One region of the Paenibacillus sp. FSL H8-0168 genome, then DNA from elsewhere that is predicted to be linked to it. Evidence: riboswitches for the same ligand, from Rfam matches in the RefSeq annotation. Region 1 holds a riboswitch; each other region holds the start of a gene.
What was found. Region 1 has a riboswitch for thiamine pyrophosphate ahead of MHI21_RS02400 (ABC transporter substrate-binding protein). Riboswitches for the same ligand answer to the same signal wherever they lie in the genome.

Region 1 (8,180 bases):
ATCTTTGGCAATATCCAGCTCGTTGGCCAAATAGATCGGTGTGCCGTCGACTTGATTGGCCAACACCGTCACGTTTCCGGAAGGATCTACCGACAGCAACCCCTTCTTAACATCCGTAACGATCAAATTTCCACTTGCATCAAACATAAGTCCATTGGGCGTTCCTTGGGTATCTGCATATAGCTGGGCCTTTTGCGGATTGCCCTTAGTATCAAAGGCAACCTTATAAATTTTCCCGTCGGAGTCTCCCGTATATAAATTTCCTACCTTGTCAAAGGTGATAAATTCCGGAAACTTAGGGGCATCTGTAACAAGCTCTGCGGAGCTGAGTTTGTTGTTTTGTTGCCATGGACCCGCTTGTTCAAATGAGGGGGCCGAAGGTGCAAACCATTTTGCAGGCTGGACAGGGGAAGGGATGAGCATAAAAATAACCACTCCCAGAAGGATTACCGCCAGCAGCGATAATCCGGTTCTGCGTACCCATTTACGCGGTTTCTTATTCTTTCTTCCTTGAGAATCTTTGACAGATAAATCAGGTTTACTGGGCATTAGATTGCCTCCTATGTGATGTGAATAATATTTATATTTGAACGACGATTTTACCGAAATACTGTTTTCCTTCAGCCAAAAGTGCAAAGGCTTCGCCGATTCGGCTGAGCGGGAATACCCGGTCAATGACAGGATGTAAACGATGGCGGGAAATGGCACGATTCATATTTTCGAAATGTTCCCGGTTACCGACTTGGCTGCCGCGAATCGTCGCAGCCTTCTGCAAAATGCTGGTGACATCGAACTCAGGAATAGTCAAGCCCGATAAGAAGCCGACCATGTTCACAGTCCCTCCGGTACGAAGTGCATTGATGGATTGCGCCATTGTTGCCGCTCCCCCTACATCCAGGACCTGGTCGACTCCGCCGTCTGTCAGCTCCAGAGCCACCTTATCCCACTCGGGAACTTCCGAATAGTTGATTGTCTGCCATGCGCCGAGATCCTTTGCCCGTTCCAGCTTGTCATTGCTGCTCGATGTGATAATTACCCTTGCTCCCGCCATCAGAGAGAATTGAAGCCCAAAGATGGAAACACCGCCTGTTCCTTGCAAGAGCACCGTATCCCCCGCTCGCAGCCCACCGGATTCCATCAGCATGCTCCATGCGGTTAATGCCGCAATCGGCAAGGTGGAAGCCTCCTCCCAAGAAAGGTGATCCGGAATGGCCACGACCCCTTCTTCATGCAGAACGATATATTCAGACGCCACTCCACTGAGCGGGCCTCCCAGACTGTCCTTTAAGACCTCCGCTCTCGTGCTCCCGCCAATGAATTTCTGTTGTAAATTTGCCGCTACCCTTTGTCCAATCTGAAATTTTGTCACCCCTTCGCCCACAGCTACAATTTCACCCGCTCCATCAGATAACGGAATGAAGGGAAATTGAATGCCGATTGGCATTACTCCGTTAATGATTACCAAATCCCGGTAATTCAGAGACGCTGCCCTTATGCGGATCAGAACTTCCAACCGTCCTGGCACCGGTATGTCAAGTTCCGTCAAGGTTAACTCTTCAAAGCCAAAACCATTTTTCAGTTGCACTGCTTTCATTTTGGTTGTCCTCCCTGTAATGTTAAACTTTTTACCTAGTATGGATACAGTGTATTACATAAGAAACACTGTTTCCTATGTAATACACTGTATCCAATTGTCTTCAAAACGTCAATCTTTACTTTAAAAATAAAAATGGTCGTAAACTGTTCCAGGCTTTTAACGTTCCTTACCAAGTAAATTCGAGACTGGGTGGCTTCGCTTGTCCAGAACTTGCTCAGGTGGGCAAGCATGACCAAAAAACGCGAGTTGCAAAGGTGAGATAACCTCTGCAACTCGCGTTTTTTTACATTAATGGTGATATAAGCACTGTCCAATAGAATTGGAATTTGCTTATGCCACAGCCTTATTTAAGCTCCAATTTTTATAAACTACGTCTACTTAAAATTGTTCCTGACTATATTACGCTACTAAGTATAAAATTAGAGGGCGGACCGGGCTCCGGCTTGCCAAACAAATAACCCTGAGCCAGTGATACACCTGCTTCACGGCAAAATTCAAAATCCTCCATCTGCTCTACGCCTTCAGCCAACACTTGGCCTCCAAAACGAAAAGCCGATTCTACAATCCCTGTAATTTGCCGCTTCTGATCACTGTTACTATGACAGCCGTCAATTATACTGCGGTCAATTTTAACATAATCCGGCTGAAGGCAATTCATAAGCTCTGTCGTAGAATAACCTGCCCCCACATCGTCCAGGGCTACCGAAACTCCTCGATTGCGATATTGATCAAAGATATGATGCAAAAAATTAAGGTCGTCTATTTCTTCCGTTTCTACGACCTCAAATACAAAATCCTTCGTATTCATGGATAACTGATCAATCGTCTCAAAGGTGTGATTCAAGCAATAAGCCGGATTATAAATGGTCGAAGGGAGAAAGTTAATAAAACGTTTAATTCCCGCCGGAAGGCATGTTGCACTTTTTTCAATAGCGGAAATACGAGCCGAGCGATCCAGATGAGCATGCAAACCAGCTTCACGGGCGATTTCAAACAGTCGGAAAGGCTGAAAAGGTCTCTCCGCATGTGACGGACGCAGTAAAAATTCAAACCCGATAATATCCAGCTTATGGTCAACAATAGGTTGCATATGGCTGGAAAAACTTTGATCCTTAATGATATTCACGATATCCGGATGTTGCAGTCTGGCTTGCAATTGACTAAATAAAAGCCAGTCCTCATATCCTTCGACATGATGCAAGCCGGTCACCACAATTTGCATATGGTTCAAGTATTCCTGCGGCAGACGAGCCAGTCCGTTAACCAGCTGTTCCAGCTCTGAACGGCTGTCATAGCGAAACTCTATGCCACCCTCACGCTCATGTTCCTGCTTCATTTGTTCCGATAGCATACCCAAACCATCTAATGCTGGAGTAAGCGACACCCTGGAATGCCTAATTCTGAGAAATCCTTGATCCTTAATAGGTAATATGATGCTGCAATTGCTGCATGTCATAATGGTCCTCCTCGGAACAATTTTCCGGTTTTTTCACCATTATATCACAAATAACTAGAACAAAAGTACTATATAACTACGTGTTTTTACAAAAAACTAGCTTATTCTTAACGACAACTTAGGACTTAAGTATATATTCGACAAAAACAGAAAACTTTTTGCACTCATGATAAATTCGGGGGCTGTTGTTTTTGACATTAAAAAAAGCAGCAAATCTCTTGGTTAAAGAGACTTGCTGCTTCACTCTGATATTGATTAAAAACTAAAGTTCGAAGTTATTTGGACGCCTTTGGCTTCGTTGTTTTAGCTGGTTTAACAGTCGCGGGTTTGGTCGTTTTAACAGCAGGCTTTGCTGTTGCTTTCGCGGGAGCCACAGCTTCCTTTACAGGAGTCGTTGCTGCACTAGGCTTAGCGCCAGCTTTTAAGCTGTATTTGGCAAAGCCGTCTGCCGCGCTGCTCAAGAATGAAATTTGTTGATTTCCTGCCAGCACGTCTTTGGCATCAGGAGAGGACTCGAAAGTAACCTTTGCCTGACCAAAAGGAGCAATAGACCAATTGCCATCCGCCGATGGATTAATCGTTCCGTTCGTACGGATATAGTCAACAATGACCTGGCGACTTTCATCCGGTGCTGCCATCACAATTCGTTTGCCATCTGGGTTGGCCAGTTTGGATGAGGAAGCACGATAGTTATTGGTGGCCACGATAAATTTCTGTGCAGGATCTATCGCTTTTCCATTGTATTGCAGATCCTTGATACGATGAGCTGAAGAATCAATAATAGTTCCCTTGGCATCATATCGTGCAGGCTGAGTTACATCAATCTGGTAATTCACACCGTCAATGACATCAAAATTGTAGGTTGGGAAATCTTTGTTGATCAGCGATTGCTCCTCAGTTTGCTTTGGATCAATGCGGTTGAACTGACCCGCAGACCACTCCAGCCATTCCTGAATTTCAGCACCGGTCACTTCTACAGCATGAACCGTGTTCGGATACACATACAGGTCGGACACATTTTTAATCGCTACCGTACCTTCAGGAATGTTGGTGTAATACTCGGCTCCGTTTCGACCGCCGGCCTTGAATGGAGCGCCTGCCGACAATACGGGAAGTTTTTCGTATTCAGTTCCTTTAAGATGGTTTTGAACATACCATTTCTGTGCATTCGTCACAATTTGAATAGAGGGGTCGTCCTGCACTAATGCAAAATAGCTGGTAATCGGTGCAGTCGTTGTTCCAACAGGTTGACGAATATAATCCAGCGTTCCTTGATGCTCTTCTTTAATCGCATCAACCAGTTTAAAATCAGGAATAAACTGCGTAGCCTGATTGGTGGTACTCACAACCGGACGCACTTGAGACTGAGAGTTGGTTACGTTCCACTCACGGTTTTTCTTTTCCAGGCTCAGATCAATAATGCCCAGATCCTTGCCCCATGAAGAAGCTTCTACTGCTGGTACGCCATTAATGGTTCCTTTATCCAGATCTACCCCGCTCATATCTTTAAAATCTGGACCTGGGAAAGATTTGTGAGCATGCCCAAACAGAATCGCGTTAATTCCGTCCACCTTGCTCAAATATTTAACGGCATTCTCCATCATTGGCGTTTGCGGCACATCTTCATAGCCTGTATGTGCAAGCACGACAATAATGTCAGCCCCTTCTGTTTTCATTTGAGGAATAAACTTTTTGGCTGTTTCCACAATATCCTTTGTAACGACCTTATCCTTTAAATTGGCTTCATCCCACTGCATAATTTGAGGTGTGACCAAGCCGATGACACCCACTCTGAGTGTATGCTCTTCGCCCTTCTCATCCATTACTGTTTTATCAAGAATCTGATAAGGGGTAAAATAATTTTTAGTAGCTTGGCCCTCTTTATCAACATAAACGTTCGCATTTACATAAGGAAAATCAGCTCCCTTGAGCGACTTCTCCAGAAAGTCGAGACCGTAGTTGAATTCATGGTTGCCCACTGTAGCTGCATCATAGCCCATCAAATTCATCATCTTGTAGACCGGATGGACACCGCCTTCTTTCTCAAAGGTTTTGTTTCTGGCCATATAATCGCCTAATGGGTTGCCCTGCAGCAAATCACCGTTATCGAACAGCATACTGTTTCTTGTTTCACTACGTGCCTTCTGGATCAAACTGGCTGTACTAACCAAGCCATATTCGTTGGTTTCTTTGTCCGAATAGTAATCATAGTTCATCAGCGACGCATGAATATCCGTTGTTTCCATGATCCGCAAATTCACCGTAGCGCTATCGCGAGAATCGCTAGCTGCCCAGGATGGAGCGGCCGAAAACACCAGCATGCTACAAGCTACAACGGCTGCTGTAAACCCTTTAAACCAATTTTTACGAAATAACAAAATATACCCCTCCTCATTAAGGTGTATGCCTCATATACATACTTTTGCACATATATGTAAGCCTTGAACCCACCATTTCTATTTTAATCCAACGCCACGCAAAAGAGTAGTCATTTACTTAAATTATTTATGAAAAAATAATTAATTTTCTCAAAAATAAAAAACCAGCAAACCTCCTAAAAAACTCGGAGATTCACTGGTTTATCCATTTATATTCTCATTATTTATTCCACACTTGGCGCTCCGTTTGCTGACCCACATACTCAATGCGAGTCGGATTCACGTCCAGAATGACATAATCGGGATCATCCGGTCCGGAAAACCATTCCTTCAAGGAATCGTTCCACACTTGTTTGCGGAGCCCCTCATCAGCTGTAATCTGGACAGTAGCCTCCACTTCTACGACTTCCTTTGTACCGCCAACTTCATAACCCAGCAGCAGATAAGCATTCGGATTATCCTTTAGCTCATCCACTTTATGCGTTTTGCGATCTGTCGCCAGATGAATGTTCATTCCATCGTTAAAAAGGGCCATATAGCGTACTTTCGGTTTGCCACCCTCTACCGTACCTAACGAGCAAAATTTGTTGTTATCCAAAGCCTTCACAATGGCTTGTTCTAGTTGGCTGCGATCCAATGTTTCCGTTTTACCCACAGTACAACAACTCCTTTTCACGAATTAGAATTCTCTACGGCCATGCCATTGGGCACCAGCCCATCTGAACCTACCTGCGCAGCTGTTCTGAAAATAACATGACCCGATCAGATCGGATTGATGCATGCTCATTTTCAGATCAAAGCTCACAGTAAAAGTGTACCCTGTCGTTCGGCAAATGAACCGTCATCTCTTCCTCCATGCTGGACAGACCCGCATTCAAGGCATATAATCGTCGTAGTAAACCCGAATAAATGAACCCATTAAACCATACAATGCCAGGGGTGCTGGAATCGGCCGGCTGAGAGTGTGTCCCAAGACACTGACCCTTACAACCTGATCTGGGTAATGCCAGCGTAGGAATGCTTAAGCAAGATGTGCCTTTTTTACATAGGACCATCCCTTACTTTGGTATATACAAGCGCAAGCGTCCCGGAACCTCGGGGCGCTTTTTTGTTGAAGATTAAGTTGTTGGAAAGATCGCGTCCGACAGATGTTATTTTTATGAAAATGGGGAACCTAAGCTGTCTGATTGGACGGATAACGGGTAATTAAAGGAGAGAACACAACGATGAAGCGCATGAAAATGTTAAGCCTGGGACTGATCAGTCTGTGGCTCATGGCCCTGACCCTGACCGCTTGCGGTGGAAGTCCCTCCACATCCCAAGAAGCGGCTCCCGCTACCAACACTCAAACGTCTACTCCGGCAGAGGAGCTCAAAGATGTTAAAGTCGTGCTCGACTGGACACCCAATACGAATCATACGGGACTCTATGTTGCCAAGGACAAAGGATTTTACGAAAAAGCGGGTTTGAATGTTCAAATTATTCAACCTGGTTCAGGCGGAGCCGATCAAATGGTTGCCTCTAATGCTGCACCTTTTGGTATCAGCTACCAAGAAGGCATCACACAGGCTCGTACGCAAGGCGTGCCGCTTGTATCCATCGCTGCAGTGATTCAGCATAATACCTCAGGCTTCGCAGCCCCGGTAGATCGCGGAATTAAGAGCCCGAAAGATTTTGAAGGTAAAAAATACGGCGGTTGGGGCTCTCCCGTAGAAGAAGCGGTCATGAAATCCATCATGGATTCAGACAAAGGCGATGTGAGCAAAGTGAAGATCGTCAACATGGGCAATGCAGACTATTTTACAGCCGTGAAGCGGGATATCGACTTTGCCTGGATTTTCTACGCATGGACCGGAATTGAGGCCCAGCTTCGAGGTGAGCCATTGGATATGCTGTATGTAAAAGATTATTCCAAAAGCCTCGATTACTATACACCTGTAATTGTGAGCAACGAACAGACAATAAAAAATGATCCAGAACTGGTCAAAGCGTTCATGGACGCTACCGCACAAGGCTATGAATACACTATCGCCCATCCAGAAGAAGCCGCGCACATCTTAGGCAAAGCTGTACCGGAGCTGGATAAAAAACTGGTACTTGCCAGCCAAAAATGGCTAAGCCCGCGTTATCAAGACGATGCCGCGCAATGGGGTGTGCAAAAAGCGGAGGTATGGCAAAACTATTCGGACTGGATGTACGAACGCAAGCTGCTCAGCAAGCCTTTGGAAGTGGATAAAGCCTTCACAAACGACTTCTTGCCCAAGCGCTGATCATTTGTTAAAACGCAAAATAAGACCGAACTAAAGAAGTGAACGAAGCGCCACTACGCAGTCGGATGGTGCCTCCCATCGCTGTTGTACCCAGATTTCTTTTATGAATATCCAGAAGTTGAAATCTGGGTACAAAGGCGAATGTTAACGCTTGTACAGCACCATTCCGCCCACTTCGTTCTCGTTCCACTTGGTTTATTCTTTAGTCTCATAGTGTCTAAGCGCAAAAGCAGGTACGCTTATGTGAGAAAAATACAAAATACCGTACAACCTGGCTTTAAAAATAAGGTGCTTTTAAGGCAGTTGGCAGCGTAGCGGTTCATTTGAATCTGGAGAAGCGAAGCGTTCGCCTTTGCCGTTGGATTTTTACCTTTAAAATTTAATTCAAAGAATCCCAAGGCAACAGCGATCGTAAGATCAAATGAAACGCGAAGCGGTCTCCCCCGCCTTAAACCAATTTATTTTCCTATAACTTAAAC
Region 2 (8,180 bases), 2.7 Mb from region 1:
CCTTCAGAATTTGCTGTCTGCTACAAACTTGGTTAAGATGTATCGCCAGATGAAGCAAAAGATCAAATTCTTTCGGAGTTAATTCCAGCTTTTGTTCCCCTCTGCTCACCATTCTGCTTGCATTGTCTATATGTAAATCACCCGCCTCGATTGCCCTTTTCACATCACGTTCAATACCAAAAATCCGTAATAAATTAGCCACTCTAGCCTGAAAAACTCTAGGATAAAAGGGCAGGACGATCACATCATGTGCTCCTTGTTCAAAGCAGGAAACAATATGGTCCTCCTCATCTGATGAAGTCATAACAAATAGCGGGACATGAGGATGGTATTGCTGCAATGTGCGAAGTAAGCCATGTGAATCCGTCGGTTCATCTCCTATATTGAGTAGTAACAAATCCACAGGATTATGGGCTACATAAGAGCTTGCATCTGTCGTATTGCTAACATGAATCACCTGATAACCTGCCTGCTCCAATGGATGAACAAATACGGCAGACGCTTCATTTACATCCACAAGTAAAATTAACGGGCTCATCTTTTCACCCACCTGTTTTGGATATAGCATTACATATTGGATACGAACAAGTTTGTTATAAGCCATTAAAGCATATTAATATTATTGTAACAAAAAAGCAGAAAATCATTCTCCAAAAGAATGGCTTTCTGCTTTCATGGTTTAACCCAAATAGCGATGATACAGACTTCTTGCTTTTGCCACGTCCTTTGTCCCATGGATCAACGCTCTGCCATCTGCAAAAACAACCAAGCGATACTCGCTTGTACTAAAGGAAACCAAAAACGGATTCTGCTCTACTTTTCCTTCTCCCAAAGAAGCAAATCTATCTGCTATTTCTGCAAGATTCAGATGTGTCGGGTTTGCTGGTCTAATTTGAACGGTATCCCTACCGCACAAAACATCTGTCTTCTGCCGATGAGAGGCCGACAAGTAGGGATACGTCGGTTGGTTGCCGCAAGAAGGACAATTCTCCTTTTTAAGACTATCTACTGCTATCGTAACATACTCATTGTTCCACAAATCAAACGAAAGCAGCTTTCCTCTCAAATCTTCTGGATATCCACCAAGAAGTTTGAAAGCTTCCGTAGTTTGGTTAGCCGTGACCATCTGTACGGCCTGCGGAATAATCCCGGCGGTATCACAGGTTTCCCCACCAAACGGTACAGTTCCCAGCAGACAGTGAAGACAAGGCGTTTGACCCGGTAAGATGGTATAGGTTACACCATAGCTGCCCACACATCCCCCATAAATCCAAGGTATCCGATGCTTGAGTGCCATGTCGTTCATAAGAAGTCGGGTATCGAAATTATCGGTTGCATCCATCATGAGATCTACCCCCTGGATCAACTCTTCCAACTCTTCCACCCCAACATCCAGTACATGTCCGTGTATAACCGTTTCAGAATTAATATCCTTTAATCTTCGCTGAGCAGCTACTGCTTTGGGATATCTTTGCGCAGCATCACTTTCCTGAAAAAGCTGCTGGCGCTGCAAATTGCTCCATTCCACATAATCCCGGTCTACGAGGCTCACTGTACCTACGCCCCCACGAACGAGCGTTTCCGCAATACCTGTACCTAACGCTCCGGCACCTATGATTAGTACGTGGGAAGAAGCAAGCCGGCGTTGTCCTGTCGGTCCAAAGGGCGCGAATCTTTCCTGTCTGGAATAACGGTCACTTGGATGTGTTTCTCCTACACCGGATTTGTCAGTTACCTTCATGCCTGAACCATACCTTCTGTCGGACTGCTTGCTGAAGCGTAACGTTTTACAGGAATCATCCCCGCCTCAAAACCATACCTTCCAGCACGAACAGCCAGTTTCATGGCCTCGGCCATTTTTACTGGGTCCTTCGCTCCTGATACGGCTGTGTTCAACAAAACAGCATCTGCCCCTAACTGCATCGCCATTGCCGCGTCACCGGGTGAGCGAATACCCGCATCGACAATAACCGGAACCTCCGCCTGTTCAATAATTAGCTCTAATGAAAACGGATTGAGCAAACCATGTCCTGTACCAATCGGTGAAGCTCCAGGCATAACGGCGTGTACTCCAAGCTCTTGTAGCCTCTTTGCTAGAATCACATCGTCCGATATGTAGGGCAGCACGATAAAGCCTTCTTCTAACAGCTTATCACTAGCTTTCAACGTTTCAAAAGGGTCAGGGAGCAGTGTCTTGCTATCCCCAATGACTTCCACCTTAATCATATCGCACAGGCCGGAGGCTTTTGCCAATTTGGCAATACGAATCGCCTCCTCTGCTGTTGTAGCCCCTGCTGTGTTGGGAAGAAGTGTATACCGGCTCAAATCCAGCATATCGAGAAAATGCTGCTTATCCCGTTCCTCCAAGTTCAATCTCCGTACAGCAAACGTCAATATTTCCGTCTCAGCAGCCTCTACGGCTTGGGATTGGATATCCAGATCAGAGAATTTTCCTGTTCCCAACAACAACCTCGAGGTAAAAGATGCTTTTCCAATGGTTAACATAATCAACCGCCTCCCACAAAATGTACAATCTCTAGGCAATCTCCATCCTTCAGTACCGCTTCATCATGATCTTCACGGCTCAATATATGCCGATTCAGCTCCACCACTACGGTTTTCACCTTTACATCAAGCTCATGTAGCAATTGATTCACATGAGTGATTCGATTAGAAAAGGTCATGCTCTGGCCGTTAATCGTCAGCTTCATAAGCTTTTCTCCTTGAGGAGCTCAGAAGAAAAACTACTTATCCCAAGTTCTGCTGCACCAGCCCCGCTAAGCATAGCTGCCATCGCACGCCCGGTAGCATCACTCAGCAGGACACCGTTGCGATAATGCCCGACTGCAGCATATACGCCCTCGACCTCAGGAACAGTGCCTATAAAAGGGTAACCTGATGCAGCCTGCGGACGTAAGCCCGCCCAAGTGCGTATAAAAGAAGCTTCACGGACGCGCGGCAGCCAGGCAGAGGCACGTGCCAGCAAGCCCTTCAAGCCTCCTACGGTCACTTGTTCGTCATATTGATGCGGAAGGCTCGTTGCCCCAATCCAAAGCTCGTTATTCTGTTTAGGCACGAGGTAAATATCATCAGCATAAATGGTGTATTCTAATGGGTGATCCTTCAAGGAGACCGCTACTGCTTCGCCCTTGACCGGATAAAGTGGATATTCAAACCCAACCTGCGCCAGTAATTTCATGCTATCCAAGCCTCCAGCAATAATGACCTGATCGCAGGAAAAAAAGCCGCTATCTGTTCGGACACCGCAAACTCGACCATCCTGTATGACCAGTTGCTCTGCCCGTGTACCAGACCATACCGTTGCTCCCAGCACCGCAGCAGCACCTGCATAAGCACGACAAAGCTGGACAGGAGCCACTTGTGTCTCCTTTGAACGATATATTGCTCCGATCGCTTGTTCATCCAAACCTGGAATTCGTCGGGCCAATTCCCTCGCATCCCACCAGATAGGACAATCATACTCTCGCGTTTTAGCAGCTTTCCAGCGTTTTTGGCCTTCAGTTTCCGTACGGAAAGGGGTCACAAATCCTTCTGTACGGAATTCCACCGAAATACCCGACAAACGCTCCAGATCACAGACAAGCTCAGGGAATGCATCTCGACTTCTGCGAGCAAATCGTGCCAGCTCAGAGTCGGTGAACTCTTCACTTTCCGCTGCCAGCATTCCAACCGCTGCTCCTGAGGCTCCCTCACCCGGGATCAATCGTTCCAGCATGATCGTACTTCTTCCCTCCTTGGCCACATGATAAGCAATGGAACTGCCGATGACACCTCCACCTATGACCAAGCATTCAGCATGTCCTATCGCTCTTGCCTCTGTGTGTATCTTTAGCATTTGTTCCGTGTCTCCTCTCCATAAACCATTCTGCTTTCAGCTTGCCTCTACTCTCGTTTTCTCGCTACAGGCTGTGAACTACAAGATCTGCCATTCGCCTATATTCCATCGCAGCTGCAACGGGCGACTCAGCCTCCCATATACCAGACATCACCGCAATTCCGCTTGCTCCGGCCATATAAAGCTCCGGGATATGGTGCGGTTGTATGCCGCCCAGCGCGATCACCGGAATGTTCGACAGCCTGCAAATATGTTCAAGCTGAGCTAAACCCCGCGGTACAATACCGGGCTTACAATGGGTCTCATATACGTGACCATAAAGTACATAGTCTGCTCCTGCCTGCTCGGCAGTCTGCGCCTCCTCCAAGGAATGCACAGACACTCCACAGCGTGTACTCTTTGAAAGTAGGCCTTTCACATCCACAACAGGTAATCCATTAGCTGGTAGCTGGACGGTTCCAACCAAAGTAAGTAAAGCTACATCCACACGATCATTTACTACAATTTGTTGCAAAGGAACTTCCTGCTCCACCATGCTGCGAGTCAAAGAAAGCAATGCAGAGGCACCATTCTGTTTTAAACGTGCGTGTACATAATGAACATACGGACAAATCATAGCAGCCACTCGGGCGGCTTGTGCAATAGTGCCCTTTTCCATCGAAATTGCGTGTAATTCGATTTTGTCTTCACCTCACATTGGATTAAAGGATTTAAGCTTAGCAGCCACGTCTACCAGCAGTAATGAAAGGGGATTGTATGTGAATCCGTCTACGGAAGCTCGAACAACTTAAAATGAACGAAACGCAAAAAAACCACTTCCCCAAGGAAGTGGTTTAACGAACGTCCAATAATCGAACGGACCATGATATCCGTATACGTGTATCGTCCCACGCACAAACAAAATAAAGATGGTGTTGCCTTGTTTGTACGGCGCTCACTTCCCTACGCTGGCATAACCCAGATCAGGTGCAAAGGGTCCGAAATCCATTTATTCCGTCTCAGCCGCATGGGCGGCTCCCCTAGTGTGACTATTTTATTGTATAAGCTATAGATAGCTTAGCATATTTTCCTAATTCTGCAAACCCCACTTCGTGTGAAATATGCAGAACTGGATTTAACTGATTTTAGTTAACTTTACTTGACCACTCTTCCACATTCCACGTTTTGGTTACCCAATCCTCGTAAAAGTCCGGTTCGTGAGATACAAGCAATACCGTCCCTTTGTATTCCTTCAAGGCACGTTTCAGCTCATCCTTTGCTTTAACATCCAAGTGGTTGGTAGGCTCATCGAACAATACCCAGTTGCTTTCACGCATTAACAGTTTGCAAAGACGGACTTTAGCCTGTTCTCCACCACTAAGCGCAGATAGCGGACGTGTGATATGCTCATTTTTCAAACCGCAGCGCGCCAAATGCGCTCGTACTTCATGCTGGTTCAAATGCGGAAATTCATTCCACACGTCGTCAATCGGTGTAATTTTCTCTGCCTTTACTTCCTGCTCAAAATAAGCGGGCTGCAAAAAATCACCTTGATAGGTTTTTCCACTGATTGGCGGAATTTTTCCCAATATGGTTTTGAGCAATGTCGATTTACCGACACCGTTGTAGCCAACAATTGCAATTTTTTCGCCACGTTCAATCGTCATGGACATTTTAGGCAAAAGGGCATGTGTATAACCAATCTCAAAATCAATACCCTCAAATACCGTCTTTCCGCTTGCACGTGCCTCTTTGAATTGAAAGGTTGGTTTTGCGGCTTCTTCAGGCTTATCAATACGTTCGATCCGATCAAGCTGCTTTTCACGGCTCTTTGCTCGGCCTGAGGTAGAAGCACGCGCTTTATTACGCTGAATAAAATCTTCCTGTTTCTTAATAAAGTCCTGTTGCTTCTCATAAGCATCAATATGCTGAGCTTTGTTCAGATCCGCCATTTCAAGAAACTTTTCATAGTTAGCTGAATAACGGGTCATCTTGGCAAATTCAAGATGGTAAATAACATTAACGACCTGGTTCATAAACTCAGTATCATGTGAAATAAGAATAAAAGCATAGGGATAATCCTTCAAATAGCGCGTAAGCCATTCAATATGCTCTACATCCAAATAGTTGGTAGGCTCATCCAAGAGCAGGACATTCGGTTTTTCCAACAGCAACTTAGCAAGAAGCACCTTTGTCCGTTGCCCGCCACTAAGTGCAGATACATCCCGATCCAGTCCTATGGCCGACAGACCTAGTCCATTCGCCATTTCTTCAACCTTCACATCAATGAGGTAAAAATCCCCCATATCCAGTTGCTCCTGAATTTCACCCATCTGTTCCAGCAACACTTCCAACTCTTCAGGAGAAGCATCCCCCATTTTGTCAGTAATCTGCATCATTTCCTTTTCCAATTCCAACAAAGGAAGAAAAGCGTCTTTTAATACATCACGTACCGTTTTGCCCGGTGTCAGCTTGGTGTGCTGATCCAGATAACCGTAACGTACACGTGGAGTCCATTCCACTTTACCCTCATCCTTAAGCAATTTTCCAGTGAGAATGTTCATGAGTGTCGATTTACCAACACCATTAGCTCCTACCAAACCTACACGTTCCCCCGCAAGCAATCGAAAGGAAACATTTTTAAATAATGCGCGGTCCCCAAAGTTGTGGGATACATTTTCTACAGTCAATAAACTCATAAGCTGTTTTTGGCTCCTTATTGTCATCGGCGTTGCCGACTGTTCTTATTTCATATGCATTTCGTTTCTTTCAAAGCTTTATTGTAGCACATTCTGCAACCATATCGGAATATTGAAAACAGTGAATTTTAAGGTTTTTTGGTATGGATCTGCCTAAAAAAACAAAAACCACCCATGAGGGTGATTATTTTAAGCCGTTATAACATTTGTACTCAAAGTATCCCGCAGCTGCTGCAGACTTCTCATTCGTAAAACGTTCACTAGCTTTAAAGGGAGCTGGACATGAATCTCTATAAAAATACTTCATTCCAGTATCTAGTTCTATGCCACCGATAATGTCTTGCTTTCTGACGACTCTCCCACCACCAAATCCATAGTTATTGTAATACCTGTCTCCGACCGGAATGCCCTGGATAAACGCGATCAGACCCACATCATCTACCGTGTTGTACCACTCCTCTTGCGGAATGATCGGTAGTGTGAATGTATAGGATATGCCGTTACGTGCAGCTTTTTCGTTATGGACATTAATAATTCGCGCCAGGTCCTCTTGGACGCTGCCAACAATGGTGGAACGACGTATTTGTTCAAAAGTTTCTGAATTATTCAGTAAAGATATAGGAGTCTGATCCTGAAGTTCCTTTTGAAAGCCCTCCACCCACCTGTGATTCCGCGCATCGTATGCGTGTACATAATTATCCAAGGTGAACCCCACACTGTTGCCTACTGAATCAACATAGGCATATGGCTTTTTTTCGCTCCATTTGTGTCCAATAGCAGCTTGTCCATGCTCGTCTGTATAGACTTCTGAAGTGAACGCATAATAACCGTCATAATCCAGAATTACAATGACTGGTATGTAATCCAATAATGCACGTTGTGCTACTATATCCTCATCAATGCCTATATTAAGAAAAAGGGTGTGCAGGAACGTGTGCAGCGCTGCTTCTTTATCTACACGAAAAAACTTATCCGATCCGTATCCGGCCTCGCGTTCCTGACGTTCATTCTGTGAGAGCACGACCCCTGCATCCTGAACTGCGGTACGAAGAGCCGACGTATATTTCATTTCTAGCTGCTGCACATCACGCTGATTCTGCACCCGTAGGTCACTAACTACACCAAAGGGCAAGAACAAAAGTATAAATATGACTGCAAAATCAGTAATCTTCATTCAGAACCATGCCCCCGTAAGAAGCTGTAACTGCCGGCTTGCCGCTATTTGCCCCACCGAGAAGCCATGATTTGTACAAGTCCGCAGGAGTCCGATTCGTATTATGTAACCGGACCGTAAAATAATCCCCGGCCATCAAGGTATACCGACGTGTCTGATCTGATTTTGGCTGCTGATTGCCAGGAAACAGTACAGGCAAGATTTGCGGATTATAGTACCCATCATATACAGATTCATAATTGCCCAGAAAACTGTCTGGCTTCGCGGCATCTGCATAGTCCGGTACATACTTTTTGTGCATATGCTCCAAGTCAACTTCGTACGTATTGCCTGTCAATTCCAGATCACGCATAAAATCGTTATACATCGTCGGTGTAATGTAACCTTTGGTTCTTACCATATCAACAAAACGTACAGTTGAATGATATGTATTTAACCCGGATATATCATCCTGCCGTTCAGCAGCTTGAGC
Region 3 (8,180 bases), 540 kb from region 1:
CTCACGCTTTTGGCCCGTTGTCAGCTGAATTTTTTGACCTATATAAAAACACCGTTAACGAAATCGAAAACGAATGTTTGTTCGTATTTTTATTTTAATATGTTCCTTATCATTACTCCATCGCCCTTTATGACCAAAATTCGCAGCGGTGCAACACCCTAAAACCTTAAAAAATAAGACTTTATACCCTGTTTTCGAGAATTCCTTTCCATATTAAGGATGAAAAAAAAGACCTGCACAAGGGAGACCATCTGCTCTTCACAGACTTCCTTCCATTATACAGGTCGTATTTCATCATAAAACGATGTTTCAACATACTTATTTATTTAAAATGCTGGAACAACGCTATCCTTGTAATTGTCCTCAAAAAATTTACGTACTTCCGGTCCAGTCATTCGCTTTGCCAGCTTTTGAATAGCATCGGAATCTGCATTATCCTTACGCGCTACCAGATTAATGGCAAAGTGCGTATCGTCTTTTTCGGTAATCAGCGCGTCCTTCTTCGGTGTCAGACCGAGCGGCTTGGCATATGCGGGATACATGGCAGCCATGTCCACATCATCCAGTGACCGCGCTAGCATCAACAAATCCACTTCTTTAAACACAAATTTTTTCTTATTTTCAATAATATCAGCCTGTGTAGCATTATAGCCTACGCCTTCTTTAAGCTTGATCAAACCGTTTTGCTCCATCATTACTAAAGAACGTCCAGTATTGGCCGGGTCATTGGCAATGGCAATAGTCGCACCTTCGGGCAGGTCTTTAACGTTCTTGTATTTTTTGGAGTACGCGCCGTAAATGGCGTTGTAAATAGGTTTTATCGCCACCAAATCAGACTTGTTGCTTTCATTATATTGTTGCATAAAAGGAGCATGCTGAAAGAAGTTAGCATCTACTTCCCGGCTTGCCAATGCGTTGTTCGGTTGGATATTGTCTGAAAGCACGACGATTTCCAGATTGACTCCGTCCTGTTTAAGCAGCGGCTTCACGATATCCAGCACATCTGTCATCGGTGGGATTAGCGTTGCTACTTTCAGGGTCACTTCTTTTTGGGAATTTGCTTCTTTAGACTGTGTTTCTGGAGCAGCCTGCTTTTGACCACCGCATCCAGCAACCAGTAGTATAACGACAGCAAATAGTGTAAGTAATTTCAAGTTCGTTTTCATGTTGTTTTTCCGACTCATTTGATGAGGAACCTCCAAGTAAATTGTGATTAGGAAGATAAAAAATGAGTTACAGTGGGAGCCGCAGCCGCTTCACGTGCAGATTGTTCTTCTGATCGCTGTTGAAATGGGATTCTCTCTGATTTGTAACACAATTTATAGGTTAGAATCCCGTTTCAAAGGCGAACGCTGACGCTTCTCCAGAACAATTCTGCCCGCTCCGCTTTTGAGGTACTGTAAAGTCATTTTTATTTCCCATAGTGAGTTGTGCAAGTATAGTGAAAGTTACAATTCCACCTTACCGCTTGTCGATCCGGCGGGATATGGTGCTTCCGGTGAACTGGATCGTTTGTACGAAAATAATCATGACAACGATGGTGAACGCCATCAAGCCTGTTTCAAAACGCTGGTAACCGTAGCGGATGGCAAAATCACCTACCCCGCCGCCGCCCACAATGCCCATCACCGTGGAGTAGGAGATGAAGCTAATGGTGGACGTGGTCAAACCCAGTACAAGCCCGGAACGAGCCTCCACGTACAGAAATTTAAAAATAAGCTGGAGGGTGGATGCCCCCATAGAAGTAGCGGCTTCAATTACACCTTTGGGCACCTCGAGCAATGATTGCTCCACCAGCCTCGAATAATAGGCGATGGCCACCACTGACAAGGGAACCGTTGCAGCCATCGTGCCCAGCGCCGTCCCTACGACCAGACGTGTAAATGGAATCATAAACACGACGAGCAGCAAAAATGGGAATGAGCGGATAACATTGACCACACTATTCAATAGGGTGAACAGCAGTCGATTTTCATATTTTTGCCCTTTACCACACAAATACAAAATCGTTCCTGCCGGAAGCCCTAACAGTACAGCTGCTGCGATAGAAATCCCCACCATGATAAACGTCTCTCCGATGGCTTTCCATATCTCAGACTGATATTGCGCAATGATGCTCAGCATTTCATTCATCAGCTTCACCTGCTCCCGCTGTTGAATCTACCGCAGTGTCAGCTACACGCTGCGTTGAAAGCAGCTTCCCATCCCGCATTTCTGATACACGGGTACAAATATTGCGTACCACGTCCATATCGTGCGTTACGATTACAATGGTAACTCCCAGTTCCCGGTTGATCTCCCGTAACACGCCCAGAATATCCGCGGTCGTCTGCGGATCAAGCGCCGAGGTCGGCTCATCACACAGCAGCACCGCAGGTCGATTCGCCAGCGCTCTGGCTATCGCCACACGTTGCTTTTGGCCTCCGCTCAGTTGTGCCGGATACTGTTCTGCTTTATCAGCTAAACCGACGAATTGCAGGCATTCGCGCACACGTTCCGCTCTCTCTTTTTTCGCGACACCTGCCAGCTCCAACGACATTGCCACATTTCCACTGACCGTCCGATTGTGAACAAGATGATAATGCTGAAAAATCATCCCTATCGATCGCCGCGCTTCACGGAGACGTTTTTCCGGCATGCGAGTCAAATCTTCCCCGTTTACAACCACGTTTCCCTCATCCGGCCTTTCCAATACATTCATCAACCGGAGCAACGTAGACTTACCGGCACCGCTGGCACCTATGATACCGTGAATTTCCCCCTCCTCCACTTGAAGGGACACGGATTGAACCGCATGAAATTGGCCGCTTGAGGTGGTATAATGCTTGCTTACCTGATGCAGCGTAATCATGAAACTTGGCCTCCTGATGATCCATTTCTGCGGGAAAATGTAATAAGCCCGCCAGCCCGGGCGGGTCTGTACGAGCCGTCAATTCCCATTGCATTAATATACCACAGAGCAGAAAACGGGCAAAGCATTTTGACAACAATTAACGTACATCCCATACCCCTACATAAGGAAAGCGGATACCGAATCCCCAAGCCAGCGTAAGTATTACCACAAAACAGAAAATAAATAAAATATCTACAGCCGAATAGCCAATCGCATAATAATACGTGCGCTTGGTTTCATTAGCAAAACCCTTGGCTTCCATGGCAATAGCAATTCGCTGCGCACGCCGGATACTTTGAGCGAGCAGCGGAATCGCATATCTGCGGAGTGTGGCATACATATTCCATTTGGACACATGCTGATGTAAACCTCGAATACGGTGTGCTTGTCTCAATGCCTGGAATTCCTCCACCATCATGGGCATCAACCGCATGGCTGCCAAAAAGCTGTACGCATACTTCGGAGAGAGCCTCCATTGCTGCATCAGTGAATAAAAAAGGTCCACCGGACGAGTCGTTAAACCAAACAGCAACCCTACCGCAGCCATACTCAGCGCACGAAAGCCCAGATGCATGCCTCGGTAAAAACTTTCCTGCGTCACATGGATCAAGCCCCATGACCACCAGGTCGTCACCCCTTTGCCGAACATCATCATGCCCGTTGAAGTTGAAATAAACACCAATATAAAGGGAGAACCGTACAGCAGCAGCCTCTTCCATGGATGGCCTGACCAGACAAGCAGCAACAGCATAGAACACGCAACATTAAACATGACATTCGGATCATGAATGACTATAACGACCACAAACAGTATGGAAAACATAACGAGCTTTAAGCCCGGATTCACGCGATGCAGCCATGTTTTATGATGGGGAAAGGTCAGGTTCATACTGTAGTGCCCCTTTCTGAATCCGCCATATATCGGTACAATATCGACGAACAATTTCCGGGTCATGCGTGACCATCACAATGGCCGTGCCTGCCGCTCTCAACTGCTCCAACATATCCAGCATGACAAAGGTATTACGCGCATCCTGACCAAAAGTCGGCTCATCCAGCAGCAGCACTTCCGGCTCACGGATCATGGCCGTAGCAATACTCAACCGCCTTTTTTGGCCTAACGAAAGCTGATACGGATGACGCTCGTCCAGCCGCTCCAATCCGAACTGTACGAGCATCCGATCCACCCGCTCCCGGCACTGTTCAGCACTAAACAAGCTCTTGGGTAACGAATACTCTAGTTCCTTTCGTACGGTATGCGCTACGAATTGCAGCTCGGGATTTTGAAATGCGAACCCGATACGCTCTGCCAGTTGTTCTGTACTGCCTGCCTCAATTCCGCGCACGCTATAACGTCCCTGTGTGCGAAGTAAGCGCATCATGGAGAGCAGCAGCGAGCTTTTGCCAGCCCCGTTTTCACCGACCACGCCAATCCAGTCGCCAGGCTTCACCTGCGCATGCTCCACATAAATCACTGAACTTAAACCGCGGAGACCACTAAAATGTTCCAGCTCCAGCAAATCAATCCCCGCACCGTTCTGTTGTGTCACTGATTCACTCCAACGTGGCGAAGACGATTCATTCCATACTCCCGGGTACCACACGCCGTACTCAGACAATGCCTGCCGATGCACATGAAATACTTCTTCTGCCCTTCCATCCGCAATGATCTCCCCTTGAGCAGAAAGCACCACAATCCGATCCACATCATGGACGATTTCATTAATTTTATGCTCTACGATCACCAGCGTTTGGTCTACCGAAATGTTGCGAATGGTGTCCCAAACCTGTGTGGTGCCTTCCTCGTCCAACAAAGCCGTGGGCTCATCCAGAAAAAGCACTTCTGGCTCCATAGCCAGCACAGACGCAATCGCCAGACGCTGCTTCATTCCCTGTGACATGTTGCCAATGGGCATGTGTATATCATCCGTCGATAGACCAACCTGTATCAGCAGCTCGCGAATACGGGATTGCATCTGTTCCCGGGGAATCTGATTATTTTCCAACACAAAAGCCAGTTCCTCGTCTGCATATGACATACAGAACTGCGTATCAGGATCTTGAAATACAATACCTGAGACACTTGGGATTACAGCAGCATCGCATTTCATGGGCACTTCTATCGTGCGTGGAATCAGACCGCTTAACACTTGGAGCAGTGTTGATTTACCGCATCCACTCGGTCCCAGTAGCAGCAGCTTTTCCCCCTTGTGGACAGACAAAGACATATTGTGAAAAAGCAGCTCTTGCTCACCGGGGAATTTCAACCGTAGACGGGTGATCGAAGCCACCACATCTTCGGTTGCCCGGCTCATCAATCCAGCCCCTTATAATCTTGTTCCGTTGCAGGTCTCAAACTTCGTGTAACTCCGGTTACCTCCAATGCCTTAGCCAGATAGAACGCGAATACCCCGGCAATCACAATACTGCCAATCATCCGAAATCCAATATACAAAACATAGTTCCAGGTCGAAAGCTGATCAATATACCCGTAGCTGAAGTCTAAAATCAGAGAAGCGACAGCCGCCCCAGCCGCAGCTAGCGAAGCAACCCATAGGTTTGCGTTTCGATACAGAAAAGCCGCAAAAAACAGCTCCGCTCCCAAGCCTTGCAGCAGGCCATAGTACAAGGTGGACATGCCCCATTCGCTTCCCAAAAAAGCGCTGACCGTTGCCGCTGCCACCTCTGCCAAAATCGCAACACCCGGCTTGCGAATGATGAGATAAGCAAACGTGCCTGCCATAAACCACATGCCATACATCAGTTGCTCGGCGTGTAGACCAAATGGTTTCATCAAATCATAGGCAGGTCCCCATATTTTGTAGACCAACCCGAACACAACAGATATCACAATCGTGACCAAAATATCAGTCAGCTTCAACCCTTTGGACGCTCTTACAGCAGTATTCATTATTGCGTGCTCCCCTTTTTCCTTATAATTGGCCTCTTGGCCATAAAAAAAGCTTGTCTGGAGCTGAATCTCCAGGCAAGCTTTATGCGCAGTAAAAGGTGAAGCACCATACAAAACATCATTCGTCGATATGCCTTATATAACCAGTAGTCTAAGCTACTACACTGATACCAAGCCAAAGTCAGGGTCAAGGTAAAATGCTAGGACATACATTGAATCTATCGACAACCGCAAAACAAGCGGCATTCCTGTATAGTGTTCTTGGTTTCTCTACGCTGGCATTACCCAGATCAGATTTCACGGTCAGTGGCAAGGGCCACCCTCTCAGCCTGACTTTCTCAAGCTCCCGACAATGCTCTTTTAATTCACTATAATATATACCACATCTATGGCTTTGACAATCCTATAATCCGAAGAAACGTTTGGCTGTCTCCGTCGTCGCGATTTCGATCTCCATCATGCTTCGACCTGTACATTCGGCAACCGTAGCAGCAATATGAGCGAGATACACGGGCTCATTACGCCCTTCTTTGGGCTTCACGGGCAAATTACGCGGGGTCAAAAATGGAGCATCCGTTTCAATCATCAGACGGTCCAAGGGAATATCTCTGACCAGTTCACGCAGATGTTTGCCACGCCGTTCGTCGCAAATCCAGCCGGTGATCCCGATATACAGTCCCATTTCTACATACGTATGCAATTCCTGTTCAGTGCCAGTAAAACAATGCACTACCGCTTTATCGACAAGCCCTTGATACTCCCGAAGCATAGCGACAAGGTCCTCATGTGCATCTCGTTCATGCAGAAATAACGGCATATTCAGCTCACACGCCAGTTGGATTTGCTCCCCAAACCATCGACGCTGCACATCACGTGGCGAAAAATCACGGTTATAGTCCAATCCGCATTCCCCTATGGATACGACCTGCGGCTGACCCGCCAGCTGGCGGAGCTGCTGAATCGTGTCTGCGCTGCAGTCTTTGGCATCATGGGGATGCACGCCAGCTGTCGCATACAGCTTGCCCGGATAACGTGCTGCATACTGAGAAGCCTCCCGACTGCTGCGGACACTGGTCCCGGTAATAATCAGCGGTGAAATCCCTACAGCCGCGGCTCTCTCTACCACCTGTTCCCGATCTGCATGAAACGAACGGTGCATCAAGTTCACACCAATATCAATTAACGGTGTACCCCTTTCCATCTCAATCCCTCCTTCGCAAACTACAATCTCGGATCAATCGGCTCCGATTCCAGCGATAGCGCGGCAAGGACGCATTCATGAATACGATCTACCGTATCCTTGCGGACAAAACGTTCCACGCCTTCCATACCAAGCGCTCCTTCCATCAGGGCATGACGCTCCTTTTTGTTCGTTCGACGCTGCTTCAGACGCTTTAAATTCTCAGGGGCAAGATAATCCATACCGTAAATGATGTGCAAATACTTCCGGCCTCTCACCTTGATTGCAGGCTGAATCATCTTGTCCCGATTTTTCATCAAAAAGCGTTCCGGCTTGATCACAATCCCTTCATGACCATCCTCTGTCATCTCGTTCCACCAGCGAATGACCTCTTCCTCGCTTGCTTCGTCCGTGATGACACGATACTCTGTCTCCATAAACAGGGAAGACAGCCCAGCCAGCTCCCGGTTTTGCTCCATATGCCAAGTATGAGAATGGTCGAAAAAAGTCTTTCCGCTGTGTGCTAGCGTATGAAACGGTGCGATACGAATTTCATCCAGACCGTCCACATCCCAGCAATATTTTTGAAAAGCCTCTTGAAAGGTTACGGCATTCGCGTACTTCTGCTCCATTTCCTCCAACCAGTCTCCAACCTCTCGGCCTGCAACCTCTGCCTGCTTCAGCTTGTCTACCAGCTTACTGCGATCCAGCAGAGCTGCCTCCCCCACATGTGCATACTGTGCAGCAATCAGTTCCCGAGCCTTGAGATTCCACGGTACAATTTCCGCATCCAGCAACACAAAATCCGTCTGGTTCCGATCAAAATATCCAGCAGTCCGTAGATCCACATTCAGCTTCTCCAGCACTTGCTTCCCAAGGCTTTGTTCAAAGAAGGCTCTCCCACTCCGACTGTAGATCGTGCCCAATGTCGGGTACCCCACATATTGAACAGCAGCCTGTTCGTTTTTGAATAATAGTAGAATCGCTCGGCTACCCATATGTTTTTTCTCGGCCACCATCGTTTGTACTCCTTGCCCGCGATAATAAGCCAGCGCCTCACGTGGATGCTCCAGATATCCTTCCTCTGCAGACACCGCTGGAGCAGGACTCATGGTTGGTGGAATATACACCAGCTCCTCCATGGGTACAGTCACATGTGACACGGTATCTATAGCGGATTTGATCCATTCTCCTTG

Region 2: another riboswitch for thiamine pyrophosphate. It lies ahead of MHI21_RS14145 (thiamine phosphate synthase); the one in region 1 lies ahead of MHI21_RS02400 (ABC transporter substrate-binding protein).
Region 3: another riboswitch for thiamine pyrophosphate. It lies ahead of MHI21_RS04865 (ECF transporter S component); the one in region 1 lies ahead of MHI21_RS02400 (ABC transporter substrate-binding protein).

Annotation. Positions count from the first base shown of each region.
Region 1 covers NZ_CP151948.1:520,082-528,261, reverse strand. Annotated here, with positions in the region: gene MHI21_RS02425 (SMP-30/gluconolactonase/LRE family protein) at 1-549, opposite strand, end outside; gene MHI21_RS02420 (NAD(P)-dependent alcohol dehydrogenase) at 581-1,594, opposite strand; gene MHI21_RS02415 (EAL domain-containing protein) at 1,992-3,053, opposite strand; gene MHI21_RS02410 (bifunctional 2',3'-cyclic-nucleotide 2'-phosphodiesterase/3'-nucleotidase) at 3,329-5,431, opposite strand; gene MHI21_RS02405 (pyridoxamine 5'-phosphate oxidase family protein) at 5,652-6,086, opposite strand; TPP riboswitch at 6,357-6,466, shown strand; gene MHI21_RS02400 (ABC transporter substrate-binding protein) at 6,658-7,701, shown strand; gene MHI21_RS02395 (hypothetical protein) at 7,709-7,891, opposite strand.
Region 2 covers NZ_CP151948.1:3,207,980-3,216,159, forward strand. Annotated here, with positions in the region: gene MHI21_RS14120 (response regulator transcription factor) at 1-538, opposite strand, end outside; gene MHI21_RS14125 (thiazole biosynthesis adenylyltransferase ThiF) at 680-1,741, opposite strand; gene MHI21_RS14130 (thiazole synthase) at 1,738-2,505, opposite strand; gene thiS (sulfur carrier protein ThiS) at 2,508-2,711, opposite strand; gene thiO (glycine oxidase ThiO) at 2,708-3,856, opposite strand; gene MHI21_RS14145 (thiamine phosphate synthase) at 3,921-4,514, opposite strand; TPP riboswitch at 4,779-4,887, opposite strand; gene MHI21_RS14150 (ABC-F family ATP-binding cassette domain-containing protein) at 4,981-6,534, opposite strand; gene MHI21_RS14155 (hypothetical protein) at 6,719-7,708, opposite strand; gene MHI21_RS14160 (hypothetical protein) at 7,695-8,180, opposite strand, start outside.
Region 3 covers NZ_CP151948.1:1,059,949-1,068,128, reverse strand. Annotated here, with positions in the region: gene MHI21_RS04890 (MetQ/NlpA family ABC transporter substrate-binding protein) at 327-1,184, opposite strand; gene MHI21_RS04885 (methionine ABC transporter permease) at 1,462-2,133, opposite strand; gene MHI21_RS04880 (ATP-binding cassette domain-containing protein) at 2,126-2,851, opposite strand; gene MHI21_RS04875 (energy-coupling factor transporter transmembrane component T) at 2,991-3,782, opposite strand; gene MHI21_RS04870 (ABC transporter ATP-binding protein) at 3,757-5,208, opposite strand; gene MHI21_RS04865 (ECF transporter S component) at 5,208-5,804, opposite strand; TPP riboswitch at 6,053-6,164, opposite strand; gene MHI21_RS04860 (TatD family hydrolase) at 6,208-7,005, opposite strand; gene MHI21_RS04855 (polynucleotide kinase-phosphatase) at 7,026-8,180, opposite strand, start outside.